Regions from separate parts of the Massilia sp. CMS3.1 genome, predicted to be linked through region 1. Evidence: predicted binding sites of a transcription regulator. Region 1 holds the regulator's gene; each other region holds the start of a gene.

Region 1 (7,820 bases):
TCGCCAGCTGGGTCAGTTGCAAGGACTGCATCATCCATTCGTTGGATGCCACCTTCATCACGATCTGGTCCGATTTCGCGATCACGAAGGGCGCGACCAGCATCGACAGCACCATCGACGCCAATACGAGCTGCATCAGGAACGGGTCGATGAGTTTCGAGCCCGACGCCATGTTCAGCAGTACGAAGCCGAATTCGCCGGCCTGCGCGAGGGCGAGACCGGTGCGCATCGCCACGCCGTCCGACGAGCCGAACAGCTTGGCCAGCGCGGCGATGAGCGCGAATTTCATCAGCACCGGCACGGCCAGCAGGATCAGCACCAGCCACCAGTGCTGCAGCACCATCGGCACGTTCAGCAGCATGCCGATGGTGATGAAGAACAGGCCCAGCAGCACGTCGCGGAAGGGCTTGATGTCTTCCTCGACCTGGTGCTTGAACTGGGTTTCGGAGATCAGCATGCCGGCGACAAACGCCCCCAGCGCCAGCGACAGGCCGGCGCGCTCCGTGATCCAGGCCGCGCCCAATGTCACCAGCAAGAGGTTCAGCATGAACAGCTCCTGCGAGCGGCGCTTGGCGACGATCGTGAACCAGCCGCGCATCAGCTTCTGGCCGAAGAACAGCAGCAGGGCCAGCACGGCCGCCGCTTTCACCCCGGCCCAGGCCAGCGTTTTCACCAGGTTTTCCGGGTCCTTCGCCAGCGCGGGAATCAGGATCAGGAGCGGCACCACGGCCAGGTCCTGGAACAGCAGGATGCCGATGATGCGCCGACCATGCTCGCTTTCCAGCTCCAGCCGTTCGGTCAGCAGTTTCACCACGATCGCCGTCGACGACATGGCCAGCGCGCCGCCCAGCGCAAAGGCGGCCTGCCAGCTGATATGCAGCTGCGGCGCCCACATCGAGATGAACAGTCCCCCCAGCATGGTGGCGACGATCGTCAGCACCACCTGGGCCAGCCCCAGCCCGAACACGATGCGGCGCATCGCGCGCAATTGGGCCAGCGAGAATTCGAGGCCGATCGAGAACATCAGGAAGACGACGCCGAATTCGGCCAGCGCATGGGTCGAGCCGGTTTCGGCGGCCAGGCCGAGCGCATGCGGACCGATCAGCACGCCGACCGCCAGGTAGCCCAGCATCGGCGGCAGGTGCAGGCTGCGAAATACAACGACGCCGAGCACGGCGCTAAAAAGCAGCAGCAGGGTCAGTTCAAGGCCGGATGCCATACGTAAGTGTCTTTATGCGTTGTTTGATACGTCTGGCAAGTTTTTTGCTTTCTCAATTCGTTTATACTTCGGTGATGAGTGTACCCGATGAAAAAACAATGCTGAACAGTTTTGACGAGAACCAGTCGCGGCGCGTGCTCGAACTGGCGCGCGAGACCCTTGCCATCGAGGCCGAGGCGATCCAGGCCGTGCATGCGCGGCTCGATGCCGACGACAGCCTGGTGCGCGCGGTCGGCGTACTGTACCGCTGCACCGGCCGCGTGGTCGTGTCGGGCATGGGCAAGTCCGGCCATATCGCGCGCAAGATCGCGGCCACGCTGGCCTCGACCGGCACCCCGGCCATGTTCGTGCATCCGGGCGAAGCCGCCCACGGCGACCTCGGCATGGTCACCCCGCAGGACGTGTTCATCGCCATCTCGTATTCCGGCGAATCGTCGGAGCTGATGGATATCCTGCCGGTGGTAAAACGCATGGGCGCGCCCCTGATCGCGATGACCGGCAAACCGCATTCAAGCCTGGCGCAGTTGAGCGACGTCCACCTCGACATTTCGGTGGCCAGGGAAGCCTGCCCGCTGAACCTGGCGCCGACCGCCAGCACCACCGTCACGCTGGCCCTGGGCGATGCGCTGGCCGTGGCATTGCTCGATGTGCGGGGCTTTCGCGAGGAAGACTTCGCGCGTTCGCATCCGGGCGGCGCGCTGGGGCGTCGCTTGCTCACGCACGTGCGCGACGTAATGCGCAGCGGCGACGCGATTCCATCGGTCACGCCGGACATGCCGCTGACGCGCGCCTTGTTGGAGGTGAGCCAGAAGGGCATGGGCATGACCGCCGTGGTCGACGCCGATTTCAAGCCGCTCGGCGTCTTCACCGACGGCGACCTGCGCCGCCTGATCGAACGCCTGCAGGACTTCTCGAACCTCACCATCCGCGACGTCATGCACATCGGCGCGCGCACCGTGCACCCCGAGCAGCTGGCGGTGGACGCGGTGGCGATCATGGAAGAATTCCGCATCAACCAGATGCTGGTAATCGACGAGGACGGCATCCTGGTCGGCGCCCTGCATATCCACGACCTGACCCGTGCCAAGGTGATCTGATGACCCCGCTCGACCACATGACGCGCGCCGCCCGTGTAAAAGTGATGATCTTCGATGTCGACGGCATCCTGACCGACGGCAGCCTGACGTATGGCCCCGAGGGAGAGATCACCAAGACGTTCAATGTCCTCGATGGCCTGGGCATCCAGCTGCTGCAAAAGACGGGCGTGGCCACCGCCATCATCAGCGCGAGAAAATCGCCGATCGTGGTCGCACGTGCGAAAGACCTGGGCATTACCCATGTCTGGCAAGGCTTTCACGACAAGCGCATCGCGTTTGCCGAGCTGCTGGCGCAATTGAACCTGACGGCCCAGCAGTGCGGCTATATCGGCGACGACGTGATCGACCTGCCGCTGCTGACCAAGGTAGGGTTTGCCGTCACGGTGCCGACCGGGCACCCGGAGGTGCAGCACCGCGCGCACTACGTTACCAAAGCCGGCGGCGGGCGTGGCGCCGTGCGCGAGGTGTGCGACATGGTGATGCGGGCCCAGGGCAGCTACGACGAGGCGCTGGCGCCTTATTTCCAATGAGTTGGCGTGAAGGCATGGCCCCCACGTGAATAAACGTACCGCACACCGCTGGCGCACACTGGCGCTGATGCTGACGGCTGTCTTCTTCGCCTTCGGCAGCTTCTGGCTGCTGCAGGCGATCCAGACCGATGACAGCGCCACCGCCGGCAACGTCCTGAACGAGCCGGATTACATCGTCGAGAATTTCAGTTTCGTGCGCATGACCGAACAGGGCGCGCCGCGCTACGTGATGTCCGGCGCGCGCCTGGCGCACCATCCCGAGAACGACGTGTCGGAGATATCCAGGCCGATCGTCGAGAGCATGGACCCTGGCCGCCCGCGCATGACCATGCACGCCGAACGGGGCCAGGTCTACCATGGCGAAAACCGCGTCGAGTTGATCGGCAAGGTCGACATCAAGCGCCCGGCCACGCCGACCAGCGAAGCCCTGCACGCGCGCACCGAGGCCCTCACCGTGCTGGCCGACGACGAGATCCTCAAGACGGCGCTGCCGGTGCAGATGACGCTGGGCGCGTCAACGATGAACGGGATCGGCATGGTGGCCGACAACCCGACCCAGAAGCTGCACCTCGGCGGGCGCGGCCAGATCGTCTATCCGCCGCGCCAGAACGCCGCACCACCCCAATAACAGGAACGAGCACCCATGAAAAACAGTTTCCATAACGTGATCGCCGCCGCCTTTCTTTCCCTGCTCTCGCTGTCGGCTTCCGCCGAGCGCGCGGACTCGCTCAAGCAGGCCGTCATCAACTTCGATTCGCTCGACGTCGACGAAGTCACGCAGACGCGCATCCTGACGGGAAATGTCATCGTCACACGCGGCACATTGACCCTGAAATCGGACCGCGCCCTGGTCAAGGAAAGCCCGGAAGGCTATATGAGCGTGACGCTGACCTCGGGTCCGGGCCGCGTGGCGACCTTCCGCCAGAAGCGCGACGGCGGTCCCGACCTGTGGATGGAAGGCCAGGCCGAGCGCATCGAATACGACGAGCGCCAGGAACTGGTGAAACTGTTTTCGAAGGCGATCGTCAAGCAGCTCGAAAACGGACGCCTGACGAACGAACTCGATGGCGCCTACATCTCCTACGACAGCCGGCGCGAAGTGGCGACCGTACGTAACGACGTCAGCGGCGAAAGCCGTGTTGGCGGCGGACGCGGCACCCTGATCATCGCGCCGCGCCGCGCGGCGCCTGGGGCCGCGCCCGCACCGGCGCCGGGAAAGCCATGATGATGAAGGATATGCCCGACAGCCGCAGCACCCTGGTCGTGCGGGGACTGCAGAAAAGCTACGGCAAGCGCCTGGTCGTGCGCGACGTCTCGCTCGAGGTGGGCTGCGGCGAAGTCGTCGGCCTGCTGGGCCCGAACGGCGCCGGCAAGACCACCTCGTTCTACATGATCGTGGGCCTGGTGCCGTCGGACGCCGGCACCATCGAGATCAACGGCGCCGACATCTCGAGCCTGCCGATCCACCGGCGCGCGGTGATGGGCCTGTCCTACCTGCCGCAGGAAGCGTCGGTGTTTCGCAAGCTGACGGTGGAAGACAATATCCGCGCCGTGCTCGAACTGCAGCGCGACGACAATGGCAAGGCGCTCACGAAAGACGCCATCAACACCCGCCTGGACTCCCTGTTAGGCGAACTTCAAATCGAGAAGCTGCGCGAGAATCCGGCGCTCTCACTGTCGGGCGGCGAACGGCGCCGCGTCGAGATCGCACGCGCGCTGGCCACCAACCCGCGCTTCGTGCTGCTCGACGAGCCCTTTGCCGGCGTCGATCCGATCGCGGTGATCGAGATCCAGCGCATCGTGCGCTTCCTGAAGGAGCGCGGCATCGGCGTCTTGATCACGGACCACAATGTGCGCGAGACGCTCGGCATCTGCGACCGCGCCTACATCATCAACCAGGGCGCGGTGCTGGCGTCGGGACGTCCCGACGACATCATCGCCGACGAGTCGGTACGACGCGTCTACCTGGGCGAACATTTCAGAATGTAGGATTGAAACGGCGCCATGAAACAATCCCTGCAACTCCGGACTTCGCAGCACCTGGCGCTCACGCCGCAGCTTCAGCAGTCGATCCGGCTGTTGCAGCTGTCCACGCTCGAACTGCACCAGGAGCTCGAGCAAATCCTGTCCGATAATCCGCTGCTCGAGCGGCTCGACGATCCGCTCGACCATTCGGTGCGCCTGCTGGCCGACGGTGCGATCAACGATTCGCCGCCACAAGCCGAGGCGCCGGCCCCGGGTGCCGAGGAGGGCGCGCCGGCCCCGGAATCGGCCGATGGGGAAGGCGGCGCCGAGGTCGAGCGCGGAGAGACCGACGGCGACTGGGGTGAGCTCGGGCGCAGCTCGGGCGGCGACGGCGACGACGATGGCCGTCCGCAGCTCGGCGCCATCGGCGTGACGCTGCGCGAGCACCTGACGGAACAGGTGCGGGTGACGGGCGTGACGGACCGCGACCGCGTACTGGCCGAACTGGTGATCGACGCGATCGACGACAACGGCTACCTCGAAGAGCAGTTGGATGAGATCCACGCGCGCTTGCCGGACGAGCTGGACATCGAGATGGATGAATTGCGCTGCGCGCTGGCGCTGGTGCAAAGCCTCGATCCGACCGGCGTCGGTGCGCGCAGCGCGGCCGAGTGCCTGGCGCTGCAGATCCGCAGCATGCGCGGCGTGCCGCTGGTGACGCGACGCATGGCCTTGAAAATCGTCGAGGGTTATCTGACCTGGTTCGCGCAGCGCGAATTCACCAAGCTGAAAAAAGCGCTCGACTGCGACGACGAAGACCTGCGCGAAGCGCAAGCCGTGATCCGCCAGTGCAATCCGCACCCCGGCGCGGCGTTCGCGTCGAGCGTGTCGGATTACGTCGTTCCGGACGTTATTGTCCGCAAATCGAAGGGCGGCTGGGCCGTCACGCTGAACAACGAAGTGATGCCGCGCCTGCGCGTCAACAACGTCTACGCCACCTTGCTCAAGCAGGGAAAAGGCGAAGGGCAAATGGGCGCGCAGCTGCAGGAAGCGAAGTGGTTGATTAAAAATATGCGCCAGCGCTTCGACACGATCCTGCGTGTTTCGCAGGCAATTGTGGAACGCCAGCGCAACTTTTTTAGCCATGGCGCGGTTGCCATGCGTCCCCTTGTGCTTCGCGAGATAGCTGATACACTAGGTCTGCACGAGAGCACCATTTCTCGTGTAACAACTCAAAAATTCATGCTGACCCCGCACGGCATGTTTGAGCTGAAGTATTTTTTCGGAAGCCACGTCGCCACCGAAGCGGGGGGCGAAGCATCGTCAACGGCGATACGGGCGCTTATTGCGCAGCTGACAGGAGCAGAAGACCCAAAGAACCCATTATCCGATAGCAAGATCGCGGAAATGCTCGGTGAACAAGGTATGGTCATTGCGCGCCGCACGGTTGCAAAATACCGCGAGGCACTCAAGATTCCTCCCGTCAGTCTCCGCAAATCCTTGTAACAGCGGCACCCACGCGTCCCAGGCGCGGTAGCGGAGTCCGCGCATTTATCTAAGGAGTGTGTATGAATCTCACCATCAGTGGCCACCACCTCGACGTCACCCCCGCCATCCGTGAATACGTACAGAACAAGCTCGAACGCATCACCCGCCATTTCGATCAAGTCATCGATTCCCACGTGATCCTCGCGATCGACAATCTCACTGAAAAAGACAAACGGCAAAAGGCCGAGATCAACTTGCGCCTGTCCGGCAAGATGGTGCACGTGGAGAGTGTGGCGCACGACTTGTATGCCGCGATCGACCTGTTGATGGACAGGCTGGATCGCCAGGTGATGAAGTACAAATCGATACTGAAAGACCATGGTCACGAGGCGCTCAAGCGCCGTCCTGAAGGCGGAGAGGCCACTGCTGCGTTCTGATCAGCACTGAGCACCGTCTGAACGAGGGCGCCGAAAGGCGCCCTTTTCAATTGGGCGTGGGCGCATGCACCCGCGACGCACGCGCTTCGGTAAAATGCATGTTTTTCCGTAAGCCGACCACCATGACCGACCATGTCCTGACCCGCGTTGCCAACGGCACCGGCGTGATTACGCTCGACCGTCCGAAGACCTTGAATTCTCTCTCGCTGGCGATGGTGCGGCGCCTCACCGCCATCCTGCTGGCCTGGCGCGACGATGCATCGGTCGCCGCGGTCGTGCTCACCAGCAGCAGCGAAAAAGCACTGTGCGCCGGCGGCGACATCCGCTTCTTCCATGAAGCCGGCCACGCCACCCCGCCAGGGGGCAGCGCGCTGCTGGAAGATTTTTTCACCGAAGAATACGCGCTGAACCACCTCATCTACTTCTATCGGAAACCGTATATCTCGATCATGGATGGCGTGGTGATGGGCGGCGGCATGGGCATCGCCCAGGGAGGTCCCGAGAGCGGCCTGCGCATCGTCACCGAGCGCACCAAAATGGCCATGCCGGAAGTGAACATCGGCTTGTTCCCGGATGTCGGCGGCAGCCATTTCCTGTCGCACGCGCCGGGTCAGCTGGGCAATTACCTGGGCCTGACGGGCTTGACGATGGGTGCGGCCGACGCCTTGTATGTCGGACTGGCCGACGTGTTCGTGCCGGGTGCGCAGTTGGGCGAACTGAACGCCCTGATCGGGAACACGCCGGGCGCGCAGCTGGCAGGCGCCATCCGCGCGCTCGGTGCGCGTTTCGCTGCGGATGCCGGCGACAGTCCATTGAAAGCGCAGCGCGCCGCGATCGACCTTCACTTCGGCGCCGCTTCGGTGGCCGCGATCATGGCCTCGCTGGAAGGCGACGACAATCCCTTCGCGCAAAAGGCATTGGTTGCGATGCGCCAGCGCTCACCCTTGATGATGTGCGTGACGCGCGAGATGCTGCTGCGCGGCGCATCGATGAACGTGGCCGATTGCCTGCGCATGGAGCGCTCGCTGGTGCGCCGCAATTTCGAGCACGGCGAAGTGCTCGAAGGCGTGCGCGCGCTGGTGAT
Region 2 (7,820 bases), on a different contig from region 1:
TGTCCTTGCCCGGGAGGTTCAACCACAGCTGGAAGCCTTCCATCAGGCCTTCATTCTGCTCCGGCATCTCGGAGTGGATCACGCCGCGCCCGGCCGTCATCCACTGCACGCCGCCGTCCGTGATCAGGCCCTCGTTGCCGCCGCTGTCGCGGTGGCGCATGCGTCCGGCCAGCATGTAGGTGACGGTCTCGAAACCACGGTGCGGATGCTCCGGAAAGCCCGCGATGTAGTCGCCGGCCTTGTCGCTGCCGAAAGCGTCGAGCATCAGGAAGGGGTCGAGGCGGCGCTGCAAGGTGTGGGTCAGGACGCGGTTAATCTTCACACCGGCCCCGTCCATCACGAACTGGCCTGCGACGATGCGTTCCACGCCGCGTGGCCGCGCTACACGTTCTTCAAGCACTGCATTCATCATCGTCTCCTGTAGCGCCGCCCGGCCATTTACGCCAGTGCGGCTTCGATGGTGGCGTCGGCTTCTGCACGGCCCTTGCTCGACGCTTCCGGACCCATCGCCTGTGCCGGCGAATGGATGAAGGTGTTGTCGGTCATGCCCAGGAAGTTCAGCAGCATGCGCACGAACGGCACTTGCGGGTCAGCCTCGGCCGGATAGATGCCGCCGCGCGCGGTGGCCACGAATACCTTTTTGCCTTTCAACAGGCCTTCCGGACCGGACTCGGTGTAGCGGAAGGTCACGCCGGCACGGGCGATCGCATCGAACCAGCTTTTCAGTTGCACCGGAATGCTGAAGTTGTACATCGGCGCGCCGATCACGAGCACGTCGGCGGCCTGCAGCTGGGCGATGAGGGCGTCGTCGAGGGCCACGCGGGCTGCCTGCTCGGCGCTGCGCGATTCCACTGGCGTGAACAGGGCGCCGAGCGCGGCTTCGTCGAGCTGCGGGTGCGGATTGCGCGCCAAATCGCGGGTCACGACGGTGGCATTCGGATTAGCGGCGACGAGCCTGGCGACGATGCTGTTGGTGACACGGCTTGACTCGGATTCGGCGCCGCGCAGGCTGGAGGTAATCTGGAGAATGTTCATGTCGGTGTCTTCCTGTAAGTGATTGGTCCTGCGATGAAGACACTGTAACAGTTCCAAAATCAATCCAGAAGACCTTAGAATGGATAACTTTATTCAGCCAGTGGAACAATCTGATGGACATCGAACCGAATGACCTGCTGCTGTTTGCGCGCATCGTCGAAGCGGGCAGCTTCAGCGCGGCAGCCACGCGCGTCAGCCTGCCCAAGTCGACGGTCTCGCGCCGCATCTCGCTGCTCGAAGCGCGCCTCGGCGAACGGCTGCTTGCCCGCACCACGCGCAAACTGATGGTGACCGAATTCGGCGCCAGCCTGCTGGAACACGCGCGCAAGGTGGCCGAGGAGTCGGAAGCGGCCGGCGCGCTGGCCCAGCACCGCCAGGCCGCGCCGAGTGGACGCCTGCGCATCTCGCTGCCCGCCGATTTCGCCAACCTCGGCATGAGCGCGATGATCGGGACTTTTCTTGCGCGCTACCCAGCGGTGAGCGTCGAACTCGATCTGTCGCCGCGCCGGGTCGACCTGGTGGCGGAAAACTTCGACATCGCGATCCGCATGGGAGATTTGCCGGACGATTCGACGCTGGCAGCACGGCGCGTCACGCTGCAGCGCTTTGGCCTGTATGCCTCGCCCAGCTACACGGCCGTGCGCGGTTTACCCGAGCACCCGGACGACTTGCTCGGCCACGACTTGCTGTGCCTGCTCAGCCGGGGTGGCGGACCGCTGTCCTGGACGCTCACGCGCGGCAAGCTGCGATGGCAACGCGAACTGCCGGCGCGCCTCACGGCGAACTCGCCCGACCTGCTGGCCCGCATCGCCTGCAACGGCGCCGGAATTGCGGCCAGCTCCGAACTGTTCGCGGCGCCACTGGTAAGCACGGGAGAACTGGTGCGGGTGCTGCCGGAATGGGACCTGCCGGCCGCCACCGGCTGGGCCGTGTTCCCCGGACGGCGCCTGATGCCGGCCAAGACACGCGCCTTTCTCGACATGATGGAAGAACTGTTTTGCAGCGAGGCGCAGGAAAGCCGGGGTTGTTGATATCAGACCGGCCGGTTCCCCATCATTTCGCCGAGTCGCACCTTGCGCTCCGGCGCCCAGTCCGGGTTGAACGCGATGGTCTTTTCCTTGAACAGCATCACCACCGTCGAGCCGAGCAGGAAGCGGCCCATCTCTTCGCCCTTTTTCAGCAGCACCGGGGAGGAGTCATAGGTCCATTCCGAGATACGGCCGGTGCGTTGCGGATTGACGACGCCATGCCACGGGGTGGCCATGCTGCCGACGATGGTCGCGCCCACCAGCACCATGACGAAGGTGCCGAATTCGTCGGACTCGAACACGCAGACGACGCGCTCGTTGCGTGCGAACAGGCCCGGCACGCCGCGCGCGGTGGTCGGGTTGACCGAGAACAGCGCGCCCGGCACGTAGATCATGCGCGTCAGGCGGCCGTCGCACGGCATGTGCAGGCGGTGGTAATCCTTCGGGCTCAGGTAGAGGTTGGCAAAGGCGCCGTGCTGGAACTGCGTGCCGAGTGTCGCATCGCCGCCGACCAGCTCGGTAGTGGTGAACTTGTGGCCCTTGGCCTGCAGGATGTGGTGGTCGTCGATCGCACCGAACTGGCTGATCGCGCCATCGACCGGGCAGACGAAATCGGCCTGCGCCAGCGGACGCACCCCATCCTTCAGGGGACGCGTGAAGAATTCGTTGAAGCTCGGGTAGCTGGCGATGTCGGAATTATGCGCCTCGTCCATGTTGACGCCGTACTTGCCGACGAACCAGCGGATCAGGCGGGTCGTCACCTTGCCTCCGCGGTGGCCGGCGACGCGCCCGGCAAACGAGGTCAGCGCCTGCTTCGGCATGACGTATTGCGGCAGTACTTTGAAACGATCGGACACGATGGCAGCCCTTTATTGCTTGTGATGATGGCGAATTATAAATAAGGGGCGTGCGCGTGCATATCATTGTTTTCGATGGCGCTGCCCCAGGGCAGTGTAGCGCATCGGCCACGCTGGGCGCCCAAGTCCGAGCGCTTGTGGCCCAACGGGACCATGCATATCGAAAATATATTCCTCAAGGCATCTTTTCTCAGGTGAACTAAAGGACAATACGGGCTCATAAACTTGCCTTCCTGATATGTATATGCTTTCCCCGATTCGCCTGACCCTGCTCGCTGCCGCGCTGGCCGCCGCCTTTCCCGTGTTGGCCCAGGAAACCGCCTCCGCAGCGGCGGCGACCGCGCCGAAAACCGAGGCCGCCGCGCCAGCGCCGGCAGGCGGGCAAACCATGCAGAAGGTCGAAGTGCGCGGCAGCGCCGACAGTTACGATCCGCGCCGCGACGACACTGCCACCAAGATCGTCGTCGGCCGGGAAGAGATCGCCCGGTATGGCGACACCAACGTCGCCGACGTGCTCAAGCGCGTGCCCGGCATCACGGTCAACAGCCCGAACGGGCGCGGCGCCGAAATCCGCATGCGCGGCCTGGGCGCCGGCTACACGCAAATCCTGATCAACGGCGAACGCGCGCCGAGCGGCTTCACCCTCGATTCGCTGTCGCCCGACGTCATCGAGCGCATCGAAGTGCTGCGCGCGGCGAGCGCCGAATTCTCGACGCAGTCGGTGGCCGGGACCGTCAACATCGTGCTCAAGAAAGCAGTGCGCGCCGGACAGCGCGAATTCAAGATCGGCGCCCGTGCCGGCAGCGGCTTCAGCGGTCCGACCGCGAATATGCAATTGTCCGACAAGCTGGGCAAGATGTCGTATTCGATCGCCGGCAGCGCCATGTTCGAACAGTACGACCGCAGCGTCACCAGCAGTGAACAGGGCTACGACCTGGCGGGCCTGCCGACCCTGGCGCGCCATACCGACGGCGATGAGAGAGGGCGCCTGAACCTGTTCAACCTGGCCCCGCGCCTGAACTGGACACGCGAGAACGGCGACACGCTGACCTCGCAAAGCTTCGTCAATTCGGCGCGTTTTCGCAACCACAAACACGAAACCACCAGCACCAGCCTGGGCGCGCCCGCGTTCTACCCGGTGCTCGATTCGTGGCTCAGGTCCGATAACGACGTCCTGCGCACCGAGCTCAATTGGGTGCACAAGATGGCCGATGGCGCCAAGCTCGACGTCAAGGCAAGCCTGATCGGCGGCCGGAACACGACCGACAACCGGCGCCTGACTCCCCCAGGAGCCGCACGCCCGATCGACAACCTGGTCCACATGGAAGCCGAGGAACTGGGCACCACCACGGTCGGCAAGTTCAGCAAGACGATCTCCACCGGCCACGCACTGGGCATGGGCTGGGACGCCGGTTATTCGGTGCGCGAAGACAGCCGCGAGGAAACGGAAAGCGGCCGCCTGGTATTTCCGCTGCTCCCGAAGGGCGAAGAGTCCGAGTCGCGGGTAGCGCGCCTGGCGCTGTATGCCCAGGACGAGTGGAGCTTGACGCCGCGCTGGTCGGTCTACCTGGGCGCGCGCTGGGAAGGCATCCGCACGGCTACCTCCGGCAATACCTTCACCACTGGCCGCTCGAGCTCGAACGTCTGGAGTCCGGTCATGCAGACCCTGTTCAAGATCCCGGACACCAAGGGCGACCAGCTGCGCTTCGCCGTCACCCGTACCTACAAGGCGCCGAACTTCCAGCAACTGATCCCGCGCCGCCAGACCTCGATCGACAACCGTTCGACCGATCCCGATTACGCAGGCAATCCGGACCTGAAACCGGAACTGGCGCTCGGTATCGACGCCTCTTACGAGCATTACTGGGGCGAAGGTGCGCTGCTCTCGATCAGCGGCTCGATGCGCCGCATCGACGGCTACACGCGCTACCTGGTCGATTTCGATGGCGCGCGCTGGGTCGCGATGCCGATGAACGCAGGGCGCGCGACAACGCGCGGGCTGGAACTGGAAACCAAGTTCCCGCTGAAGGCGCTGATGAAGGATGCGCCGGCGCTCGACCTGCGCGCCAGCCTATCGGCGAACTGGTCGCGCGTCGATGGCGTGCCCGGGCCGGATAATCGCCTCGACGGCCAGACGCCGCTGTCGGGCAACCTCGGCATCGACTACAAGCGCGCCGACCTGACCACGGGCGCGAGCTTTGCCTATAAGCAGGGCGGGCAGGTGCGCATCTCCGATCGCCAGACCTCGACCATCATCGCGCGGCGCGATCTGGAAGCGTATGCGCTCTACAAGTTCAATCCGAAGCAGCAGCTGCGCGTGGCGCTGTCGAATATCCTTGGCCAGGATTTTGTGAACCGCGGCAGTTTCGCGGAAGTGGGACGCGGCCTGGTGGTACGCGAATCGCGCTTCAAGGCCGGCCCGAGCGTGCGTGCGACGCTGGAATTGAAGTTCTAAGCAGCCTGTAAAAAAAATGAAAGCGTAAACGACCTATAGCCTGGCAAGCCAGGCTATAGGTCGTTTATATGTCGTTTATATGTCGTTTACTGAGCTTGAACCGGAAGGATTACTTCACGCGGCGGCGCAGGGCGCCGATACCGAACAGGGCGATGCCGAAGAGGGCGACCGAACCTGGCTCCGGGACGTCGGCAAACTTGAACTGACCGCTATTGCCAACAAAGAAGTATTTGCCTGGCACGTTCGCATAGCGGGACTTGGGAGCGCAGCCCGGGCCCGAGAAGCCGGCGAACTGGCACGCCAATTCCTTGATCGCGTTGGCGCCCGGCGCGCCGATGGTATTCGCATTGGTAAAGGCGAATGCGGTCATGTCCACGGTCGACATGTCGACGCCGCCGTCGGTGAAGAAGTAGCCGGCCTTCAGCGCGCCGGCCTGGGCCTGCGCGTGAATGCTGACCTGGCCATTGTTGGTCGGGCTGCCATTGGCATCGACCAGGCCGCCACCACCGGCCTGGACGCCGAAGGTGCCGATCAGTGTGCCAAGGTCGGCGCCGAACATGCCGTCGGTTCCCGCGTAGCGGTTGTTGATCGGGTCCTGGTACATCCGGATGGTGCCGCCGCTGAACGTGAAGGCGCCATTGAAGGTGCCGGTGCCGAAGGCTTCCAGCGTCGCATAGATGTTGCCGCCGCGATAGTTCACAGGAAACAGCTTGCCGTTGGCATCAGCCTGGGCAATGTTGAAGGCTGCATATTCGGTAAACGAGAACGAGGTCGCGCCGGTCGGCTTGATCTGAATGAACCCGGTGCCGTTGACGTCCAGGGACTCCTTGATCGTCTGGCCGGCGGCGAGGCCCCCGCCAATCGGGTTGAAAGTCCAATTGTTCATGACAGGCGCCGCCTGGATGGTGCCGGCGGCCAGTGCGACAGCTGCAGCGCAGCCAAGTTTTTTCAGGAAGTTCATTATTATTCTCTTTCAGGAGTGGGTGTGGTCTATGTGCTTATTAGCAATAACCATGCCAGAAAGAAATATCCATGTTAAATCAGTAACTTGCGAAAAAGAACTTCAATTTCCAGATGTGACTGTAAAGTTTTTCGACAGAAACTAGTCAGTGCCATCGATGTGCCTCACCGACGGCGCCGGAAGTAGCGCAGTGCCGCCAGCACTGCCAGCGCCTGCATCGCTGCCGACAGGTAGAAGCTGCTGCCGATGCGCCAGTCGTTCGGTGCGAGGTGGCTCACCTCGCCGAGGATGGCGGCGCCCAGCAGGGGCATCAGGACCACCGCGATGCTGTTGATCGATTGAAGCGAACCCATCAGCTCTCCCTGTTCGCCGGCATCGGTCGCGCGCGAAATGATCGCTTGCAGCGCCGGCCCCGCGGCAAAGGCGAGCAGGTTGCAGCAAATGAACACGTACATCATCCAGCCCTGGGTCGCCAGGCCGTACAGCAGAAAGGTCAGGGCCCCGGAGGCCAGGCCCAGCACCGCCAGGCGCGCCTCGCCGAAGCGTCGCAGCAGCTTTGCCAGCAGCCAGGCCTGGACCACGACGCTGGCAAGGCCGACACAGAACAGGGCAATGCCATTGTCGCGCGGGGTCCAGCCGAACCGGAAAGTGGTGTACAGCACCCAGGTGCCGTGGGTCATCATCTGGGCGAAGGTGGTCAGCACGAAGACGACCACCAGGCCGCGGATGTCGCGGCGCCCCAGCAGTTTGCGCACTGCGCGCAGGGGATTGGCGCGCTTCCAGTCGAAGGGGCCGCGCGCACCTGGTGCCAGCGACTCGGGCACGAACAGCGCTCCGTAGACCAGGTTGGCCCCCGCCAGAGCCCCGGCCACCCAGAACGGCAGCGCCAGCGAAATCTCGCCCAGCAGGCCGCCCAGCACCGGACCGCAAATGAACCCGGCGCCGAACGCCGCCCCAATCTTGCCGAAACTGCCGGCCCGCTGATCCGGTGTCGAGACGTCCGACGCATAGGCCGATGCGACCGACATGCTCGCTGCCGACACGCCGCCGATGGCGCGCCCGACGAACAGCCAGGCCAGGGTCGGCGCCCAGGCGATGATCAGGAAATTGAGGCACATGCCGGCCATCGAATACAGCAGCACCGGGCGCCGTCCGATGCGGTCGCTGATCGCGCCCAGCATCGGCATGAAGAGGAATTGCAGCAGGCCGAACACGGCCGCGAGCAGGCCGTACCAGAGTGCCTGCTCGTCGCGTCCGGACACGAACTGCCCAACCAGCCCCGGCATCACGGGAATGATCAGGCCGATACCGAGTACGTCGATGAAGACGCTCACCAGCACGAAATGGAGCTTGCCCGTGCCCGTGGGGGCTTGAATGTCGGGCTTTGGCACAGGTGCGTTCACGTGCCTGTCCCCAGCCGCTCGGCCGCGCACGCCGGCGTGACCCGCCAGGCCCCGGGATCAGGGGCGCAGCGCGTCATCGGT
Region 3 (7,820 bases), on a different contig from region 1:
CGTGGCGTTTGCTGTGCAGTTTTTGAACTGCTGTGCAAAAGGCTGGAAGAGGAGAAATTGACGAGCGTACAGGTAAGGTGAGCGCTGGTGCCGCGCTCAGGCGGAGTGATGTGGCTGCTGCGCGCGCAGCAGCGCGCATTCGTCATCGGTGAACAGGCGCGAACGGGTCAGGAAGCGGCGGCCGGTACCGTTGTCGAGCGAGAACATGCCGCCATTGCCGGCGACGACGTCGATGATCAGCTGGGTATGCTCCCAATAGGCGAACTGTTCGCTTCCCATATAGAAGGGCGTACCGTTCAAATTGCCGAGATGGACGTCGGTGTCGCTCAGGTTGAACTCGCCCTCCGGGTAGCACATCGGTGCGCTGCCGTCGCAGCAGCCGCCGGACTGGAAGAACATCACCGGGCCATGGCGCCGCCGCAGCTCCTCGATGAAATCCAGCGCCGCCGCGGTGGCGGTTACGCGCTCGAGCGAAGTGGTCATGCAGAACCTCCGAAATCGTATTAAATTAACTCCGAAATCGTAGCGATGACGGATTGACGTGCAGGCCGGCCCAGCGTCCTGCATCGCAGGACCCCGGACCGCAACCAAGCTCGACCTTTAGAAGAAGCCGAGCGCTTTCGGGCTATAGCTCACCAAGAGGTTCTTGGTCTGCTGATAATGGTCGAGCATCATCTTGTGGTTCTCGCGGCCGATGCCCGACTGTTTATAACCGCCGAACGCGGCGTGGGCCGGGTACAGGTGGTAGCAGTTGGTCCAGACGCGGCCGGCCTGGATCGCGCGGCCCATGCGGAAGGCGCGCGAGGCGTCGCGCGTCCACAGCCCGGCACCGAGCCCATACAGGGTGTCGTTGGCGATACGCAGCGCATCGGCTTCGTCGGTAAAGGTCGTGACCGACACCACCGGCCCGAAGATCTCTTCCTGGAAGACGCGCATTTTGTTATCGCCCTTGAACACGGTCGGATGCACGTAGTAGCCGCCGGCCAGCTCGCCCGCCTGCTCGTAGCGCTCGCCGCCGGCAAGCACCTCGGCGCCTTCCTGGCGGCCGATGTCGAGGTAGGACAGGATTTTTTCGAGTTGCTCCTGCGACGCCTGGGCGCCGATCATGGTCGACGAGTCAAGCGGGTTGCCCTGCTTGATCGCCGCCACCCGCGCCAGCGCACGCTCGATAAAGCGCTCGTAGATCGATTCCTGGACCAGCACGCGCGACGGGCAGGTGCAGACTTCCCCCTGGTTCAGCGCGAACATGGCGAAACCTTCGAGGCACTTGTCGAAGAATTCGTCGTCCGCGTCCATCACGTCGGCAAAGAAGATATTCGGCGACTTGCCGCCCAGCTCCAGCGTCACCGGGATCAGGTTCTGCGCCGCGTACCCCATGATCAGGCGCCCGGTACCGGTCTCTCCGGTGAACGCGATTTTTGCGATGCGCTTGCTCGAGGCCAGGGGTTTACCCGCCTCGAGGCCGAAACCATTGACGACGTTGATCACGCCAGGCGGCAGCAGGTCGCCGATCAGCTCCATCAGCACCATGATCGAGGCCGGGGTCTGCTCGGCCGGTTTCAGCACCACGCAGTTGCCGGCGGCCAGAGCCGGCGCCAGCTTCCATACCGCCATCAGGATCGGGAAGTTCCACGGGATGATCTGGCCAACGACGCCGAGCGGCTCGTGAAAATGGTAAGCGTAGGTTTCATGGTCGATCTGGGCAATGGACCCCTCTTGCGCGCGGATGGCGCCGGCAAAATAACGGAAGTGGTCGATCGCCAGCGGAATGTCGGCCGCCATCGTCTCGCGGATCGGTTTGCCGTTGTCGATGGTCTCGGCGGTGGCGATCATCGCCAGGTTCTGCTCGATGCGGTCGGCGATCTTGTTGAGGATGTTGGCGCGCTCGGCCGGCGAAGTCTTGCCCCAGGCTTCTTTCGCTTCATGGGCCGCGTCCAGCGCCAGTTCGATGTCCTCGCTCGTTGAACGCGCGATTTCGCAGAAGGGCTGACCAGTAATCGGCGTGACGTTGGGGAAATACTCGCCCTTGCTTGGGGCCACGAAACGCCCACCGATGTAATTGTCGTAGCGTTGCTTGAACGGATTGGCGACGCCGAGCTTGCTGATGTCCGCGAGATTCATGTCATCCTCTTTCTTGATGGTTATAGGCCGTTGGCGGCAACGGATGTGTCAAAGCACGCAAAGGGTGCCGCAAGTGCCGTGCCAGCCCTGCGTCATAGGGGATGAGCGTGTTGCGCTGACCGTTTTTTGGTACACCTGCTCAAAATTGGAACAGTGCAGGCGCCGTGTTGAAAGCAATGCAAGCAGCATGCCATCGCGGTGCAAGCGTGTTTTCAGGATGGCAGGTATATTGCTTGTCGAATTAGTACCACCCTGCCCCGGTCAGGGAGCTATCCCAACAATGGAGAACCAATGAAGCAAACTGCATTTCGCTTGAACGCGATCGCCGCCCTGTGTGCCTGCTGGCCGCTGATGGCGTTTGCCGCTGCTGAAACGGCCGCTGAAACGGCTGCTCAGTCAGCAGAGACACCGCAGGGACCGCTGAATGTCGTCGTGGTCACGGGCAGCCGCTCCGAGCACACCAGCTTCGACCTGCCGGCCGCTATCGACGTGATCGATGCATCGCAGATCCGCGATACCCAGCCGCGCGTGAACGCCTCCGAAGCGCTGGCCGCGGTGCCGGGCCTGGTCGCACGCGACCGCCAGAACTATGCGCAGGATTTACAAATCTCTTCGCGCGGCTTCGGCGCCCGCTCGGCCTTCGGCGTACGCGGCGTACGCCTGATCGCCGACGGCATTCCGGCCACCATGCCCGACGGCCAGGGCCAGGCCGCCACCTTCAACCTCGACATGGCCGAGCGCATCGAAGTGCTGCGCGGCCCCTTCTCCGCGCTGTACGGGAACCACTCGGGCGGCGTAGTCCAGCTGTTTACGCGCGACCCGAAAGGGCCGCCCGCAATTGAAACGAGCGTCTCGGCCGGCAGCTACGGCATGCGCAAGCTCGACGTGAACGCCCAGGGCGAGGCGAACGGCATCGGCTACCTGATCGACGTTTCGCGCTTCGACACCGACGGCTTTCGCGACCATGGCGCCGCCCGGCGCGACCAGGCGTATGCCAAGCTGACGATGGCGACATCGCCCACCAGCCGCCTCGTGCTGACCGCGAGCGGCCTGCGCCAGGACGACACGCAGGATCCGCTTGGCGTCACCTGGGCTACGTACGGGCGCGATCCGCGCGCCGGCGAAATCGATACCACCGATACCGCCAGTCCCCAGCGCACCCTGGCCGAACGCTACAACACCCGCAAAAGCATCGACCACAAGCAGCTCGGGATGACCTGGGAACAGCGCTTCGGCGCCAACCGCCTGCAGGTGACGGCTTACGGCGGCAACCGGCGCGTGGTGCAGTACCAGTCGTTCTCGCGCGGCTTCCAGGCGCCGCCGACCCACTCCGGCGGCGTGGTCGACTTCGACCGCGACTTCCTCGGCTTCGACGTCAACTGGCGCGACGTGCGCGAGCTTGGCGGCGGTACGCTGCGCACCACCGTCGGCATCGACGCCGGCCGCTCGACAGATAGCCGCCAGGGCTTCGAGAATTTCGTGGGCGACGTGTTCGGCGTGCGCGGGCGCCTGCGCCGCGACGAAGAAGACAAGGTCAGCAACCTCGACCCCTACCTGCAGGCGGAATGGGAACGTGGCGAATGGGTCGTCACGGGCGGCGTGCGCCACAGCCGTATGAAATTCGATGTGGCCGACGGTTACCTCTCGAACGGCAACGATAGCGGCGGGGTGCGCTACAGCCACACGACGCCCCTGGTCGGCGTGCTGTACAAGGTCTCGCCGACCCTGAACGTGTACGCCAGCGCGGCGCGCGGCTTCGAGACGCCGACCCTGAACGAAGTGTTTTATTCCGGTGCCGGCGCCGGCTTCAATTTTAATTTGCAGCCGGCCACCAGCACCCATCTGGAAGCGGGTGCGAAAGCTTTTATAGGCAGTAACATGCGCGTGAATGCTGCGCTGTTCCAGGTCAAGACCCAGGATGAGCTGGTGGTCGACGTGTCGAGTGGCGGACGCACCAGCTACCGCAACGCCAGCGCGACATTGCGCCAGGGCGGTGAATTGTCGCTCGATGCGGACCTGGGCGCCGGCTGGAGTGCGAAACTCGCGCTGTCGGCGCTGCGCGCGATCTATGACGAAGGTTTCGGTACGGTGCCAAAGGGTAGCCGCCTGCCGGGCGTGCCGAAGACCAGCGTCTACGGAGAATTGGGCTGGAAGGAAGCGGCCGGGCGCTATGGCGCGGCATTCGAGGCCATCGGCAACGGGCGCGTGTTTGCGGAAGACACGAACACGGCCCAGCCGGCGCCCGGGTATGCGATCTTCAATGCACGGGCGCAGGCCAAACAGGAATGGGCCGGGTGGACGATCAAGGAGTTCGTGCGCTTGAATAACCTGTTCGACAAGCAGTATGTGGGATCGGTGATCGTGGGCGACGCGAATCGGCGCTTTTATGAAGGCGCGCCGGGCAGGAATTGGGTGGTGGGGGTCAGTGGGCAGTATCAGTTTTAATCAAAACCGATACCGCAAGCCCGCATTGAAGGTCCGTGGCGCACCCGGCGCCACGAAGCGCGCATGCGCCGGCTCCACCGCGCCGGCATGCGGTTGCAACAAGCGCCCTTCCGGGAACATATCCACCGCAATCGCGCCAAAACTTTCATAGCGCCGGTCGAACAGGTTGCCTACCCGCGCGAACAGCTCCCACCCGGGAGCTGGACGCCAGCTGGCATGCAGGTTTACGACGGCATGCCCGCGCACGCTCCAGTCGGCGCGGCGCGCCTCGTCATCGTCCCCGGCATCCGCGATCAACCCATCCTCATTCCCCTGCGCCGCCGCATGCGACACCGCCTGCACGTTAGCCCCCAGTACGAGGCCCGGCCGCACATCCCAGTCCAGCCCCAGTTTCAAGGTATGGCGCGGCAAGCCCGCGATCGGCGTACCCGGCCCGACCGTCACCGTGCGCGCACCGGTAAACAGGGTTCCGTCGGCATCGTAGGTCGCGCGCAGATAGCTGTAGTCGGCACTGGCGCGCCACGCCCCCCACTGTCCGTGCGCACCGAGATCGGCGCCCTGGTGCCGGGTGCGCGCGAAGTTCGAAAAATAGCCGGCACGCGAGGCGCCGGCGCGGCCGAACAGGATGTCGTCGCGGTTTACCGTGCGGTAGAGCGTGGCGCTGAAACCGGAATCGCCGCGCCCGCCGCGCAGGCCCGCTTCCATCGTGCGCGAGACCACCTGCTTCAGATAGGGATCCGATTGCAGCCCGACCGGCAGCCGGCACGGCTCCTCCGGATCGGCGCATCCGAGTTCGATCACGGTCGGCACCCGGTTGCTTTGCGCGATGTTCGCGAACCAGGTCAGCGGCCCGCGCGCGTGGGTCAGGCCGAGGGAGGGATTCAAACGTTGATAGGTAAACGCTTCGTACGGTTTGGGACCGTCTTCGGTGGTAAGCGTATTGCCGACGCGGGCGTGGTTATAGCGGGCCGAAGCCGTCAGGTGGGTGGCGGGTGCCAGCGCCAGGGTCGCGGCGGCATACACGCCGTAGGCCTGCGCCGTGCCTGCGACCGAGGACATCGGCTCGCGTTCTTCGTCTTCATCTGCCTCGACGCCGCGGTCAAGCGTGAAAAAGGCTTCCTGCTCGAACTGGGAAAAATGGACACGGCTGCGGTCCCAGGTCGCTCCCAGATTGAGCAGGTTGCCGCGCACATTGCGCGCCAGGTTGATGCTGGCGCCGTGCCCGCGCTGGCGCGTGCTGGTGGTATTCAGGCTGGCCGGGTGCAAGGCTTCCCCGTCCGCGCGCGTAAAACCGCACTCGTCCGGATCGGCAGGCCTGCCATCAAGCAGGAAACCGTCGGCGCAATCTTCGACGTAATCGCCATAGTCGTCGCCGACATCGCCGCCGACGGTGTCGCGCCGGCTGTTGCGCGCGTAGGCGGAGGCCGTCAGTTCGCTGCCCTGCGCGAGCCGGTGCGTGAGCCGCAAAGCCCCCTGCAGCACGCGGTTGCGGGTGCGGTCAGGGTAGGTGTAGACCGCGCGCCGGTCCTCTTCGTATAAACCCGGCTCGAGCGTGCCGTCTTCGTCGCGGTAGCTCGGCACCAGGCCGTTGCCCAGCATCCGGCTGCGTCCGCCCAGCAACGTCACCTGCCAGTCGGTGTCGCGGCCCTCGCGCCCGGCCTTGACGAACAGGTTGCCGAGGCGGCCGGCGGAATGGTCGCGCCAACCATCCTCGTCGAACAGGGTGGCGGCCGCAAAGCCATGCCAGCCATCCTGGCCACGCACGCCATAGGCCAGGTCGGCGCGGCGCCGTCCGTGTTCGCCGATCGAGAACGCACCCTCGAAGCCGGGGTCGGCCAGGCCCGAGCCGGTCTCGAGCGCGATCGCGCCGCCCAGCGTGTTCAAGCCATATAAAGGGTTCGAACCCGGCACCAGCCAGAGACGCTTGATCGCCGCTTCCGGCAGCATGTCCCAGTTGACGACGTCGCCGAACGGTTCGTTGATGCGCACACCATCGAGATACACCGACAGTCCCTGCCCGGTGCCGAGCAGGGGAGACGCGCGAAAACCGCGGTAGGTGAGGTCGGTCTGGAACGGACTGCCGACGATCTCGTTGACGTTCACCCCATGCAGGCGGCGCGCCATCGTCTCGACCAGGTTGGCGCCGCGGGCATCGCGCAAGGCCTCGCGGTCGAGCGTCTGGATGGCATACGGCAGCAGGCGCGGGTCGCTGCCGCTGTCGGCGAAGGGCACCACGCCGATCACCTCGACCCGCGCGATCGGCGCTTCCTGCGACTCAGGCAACGCGGGGGTTGCGGCTGCGTGGCGCACCGGCGTCAGCGCCAGGGCGATCGCACTTGCCAGCAGCAGGCGCAGGCGCGCGCAATCGCCACCTGCCCGCCACGCGCCGCGTGTACGTCCGCTTCGACCTTCGGTCGTTCCATTGCACGCCGCTCGCACCCTCATGCCTTCCCTCCCGATCGATGTCGATAAGGACCAGTAGGAGCAAGGGACGTGCCATGGGTAAATGATGCGATCCGGGCGCCCACCTGTATCAAAATGGAACAGGTGTCACACGGCGGCGGGCAATTCCTTTTCCGGAAGCGCGGCAAGCGTGCCCGGGTACAGGCGCGCCAGCGTGGCATCCGTCGCCGGCGCGATCAGCGCCAGCAGGTGTGCGCTTGCGGCAGCCAGGTCGGGCGCGGCGCGCACCTGCTGCCAGAGCGTCGCCAGCTGGTCGCCCTGCGCGCCGAGTGCCGCCTCGACTTCCGCCTGCCAGAAGGCCGGCGCTTCGCTCTCGACATAGTTGCCGCGCCCGCGTCCGAAGTGGGCCACCGCCAGGTAGCGCAGCACGCCACCCACCAGCAGCGTCTGCAGGAAGGCGTCGGCGAACTGCACGCCCGGCTTGTCGCCGTCGTTGCGCTGATTGAAACCCCAGGCGGCGCCGGCCGCCGTCAGGCCGCCGACGAGCGCCCCGAGCAGCGCGCCGCCGCCCAGCGTCAGGCCGCCCGCCATCAGGTCGGCCGACAGGCCCGTCGCCGCGCCGGAGACCACCGCGCCCAGCAGGCCGGCCTGCGCCTTGTCGATCGGTGCGTGCACCGCGAAATTCTCGCGGACCCGCGTGTTGATGACCCGCGCCTCGCCCGGATCGACCTTGTGCAGTACCAGCATGCGCATGGTCGCCTTGTTGATCTCGCCGTTCAGGCGCTCGACCAGCGCCGCCATCGCCGCTTCCTGGCGCCCCTGCTGGTCCTTGTTCAGGCCGACCGCTTTCA

Evidence for each region. Region 1 encodes sigma-54, which starts transcription at its own class of promoters, with help from an activator protein. Its sites were predicted from a motif close to TGGCANGNAANCTGCTTT; they were not measured.
Region 2: the regulator sigma-54 is predicted to act here: its motif matches at 6,377-6,394, upstream of pepA (flocculation-associated PEP-CTERM protein PepA).
Region 3: the regulator sigma-54 is predicted to act here: its motif matches at 2,297-2,314, upstream of adh (aldehyde dehydrogenase).

The regions. Positions count from the first base shown of each region.
Region 1 covers NZ_JBIMES010000008.1:81,614-89,433, forward strand. Annotated here, with positions in the region: gene ACHAC9_RS14455 (cation:proton antiporter domain-containing protein) at 1-1,219, opposite strand, end outside; gene ACHAC9_RS14460 (KpsF/GutQ family sugar-phosphate isomerase) at 1,294-2,316, shown strand; gene ACHAC9_RS14465 (KdsC family phosphatase) at 2,316-2,846, shown strand; gene lptC (LPS export ABC transporter periplasmic protein LptC) at 2,872-3,474, shown strand; gene lptA (lipopolysaccharide transport periplasmic protein LptA) at 3,490-4,071, shown strand; gene lptB (LPS export ABC transporter ATP-binding protein) at 4,068-4,835, shown strand; gene ACHAC9_RS14485 (RNA polymerase factor sigma-54) at 4,851-6,317, shown strand; gene hpf (ribosome hibernation-promoting factor, HPF/YfiA family) at 6,380-6,736, shown strand; gene ACHAC9_RS14495 (enoyl-CoA hydratase/isomerase family protein) at 6,859-7,820, shown strand, end outside.
Region 2 covers NZ_JBIMES010000011.1:28,856-36,675, reverse strand. Annotated here, with positions in the region: gene ACHAC9_RS17625 (pirin family protein) at 1-409, opposite strand, end outside; gene ACHAC9_RS17620 (FMN-dependent NADH-azoreductase) at 439-1,035, opposite strand; gene ACHAC9_RS17615 (LysR family transcriptional regulator) at 1,149-2,066, shown strand; gene asd (archaetidylserine decarboxylase) at 2,069-2,920, opposite strand; gene ACHAC9_RS17605 (TonB-dependent receptor plug domain-containing protein) at 3,165-5,375, shown strand; gene pepA (flocculation-associated PEP-CTERM protein PepA) at 5,485-6,336, opposite strand; gene ACHAC9_RS17595 (TCR/Tet family MFS transporter) at 6,501-7,739, opposite strand; gene ACHAC9_RS17590 (ribonuclease HI family protein) at 7,797-7,820, opposite strand, start outside.
Region 3 covers NZ_JBIMES010000027.1:17,774-25,593, reverse strand. Annotated here, with positions in the region: gene ACHAC9_RS23120 (DUF779 domain-containing protein) at 97-483, opposite strand; gene adh (aldehyde dehydrogenase) at 601-2,121, opposite strand; gene ACHAC9_RS23110 (TonB-dependent receptor family protein) at 2,413-4,566, shown strand; gene ACHAC9_RS23105 (TonB-dependent receptor) at 4,567-7,011, opposite strand; gene ACHAC9_RS23100 (GTPase domain-containing protein) at 7,117-7,820, opposite strand, start outside.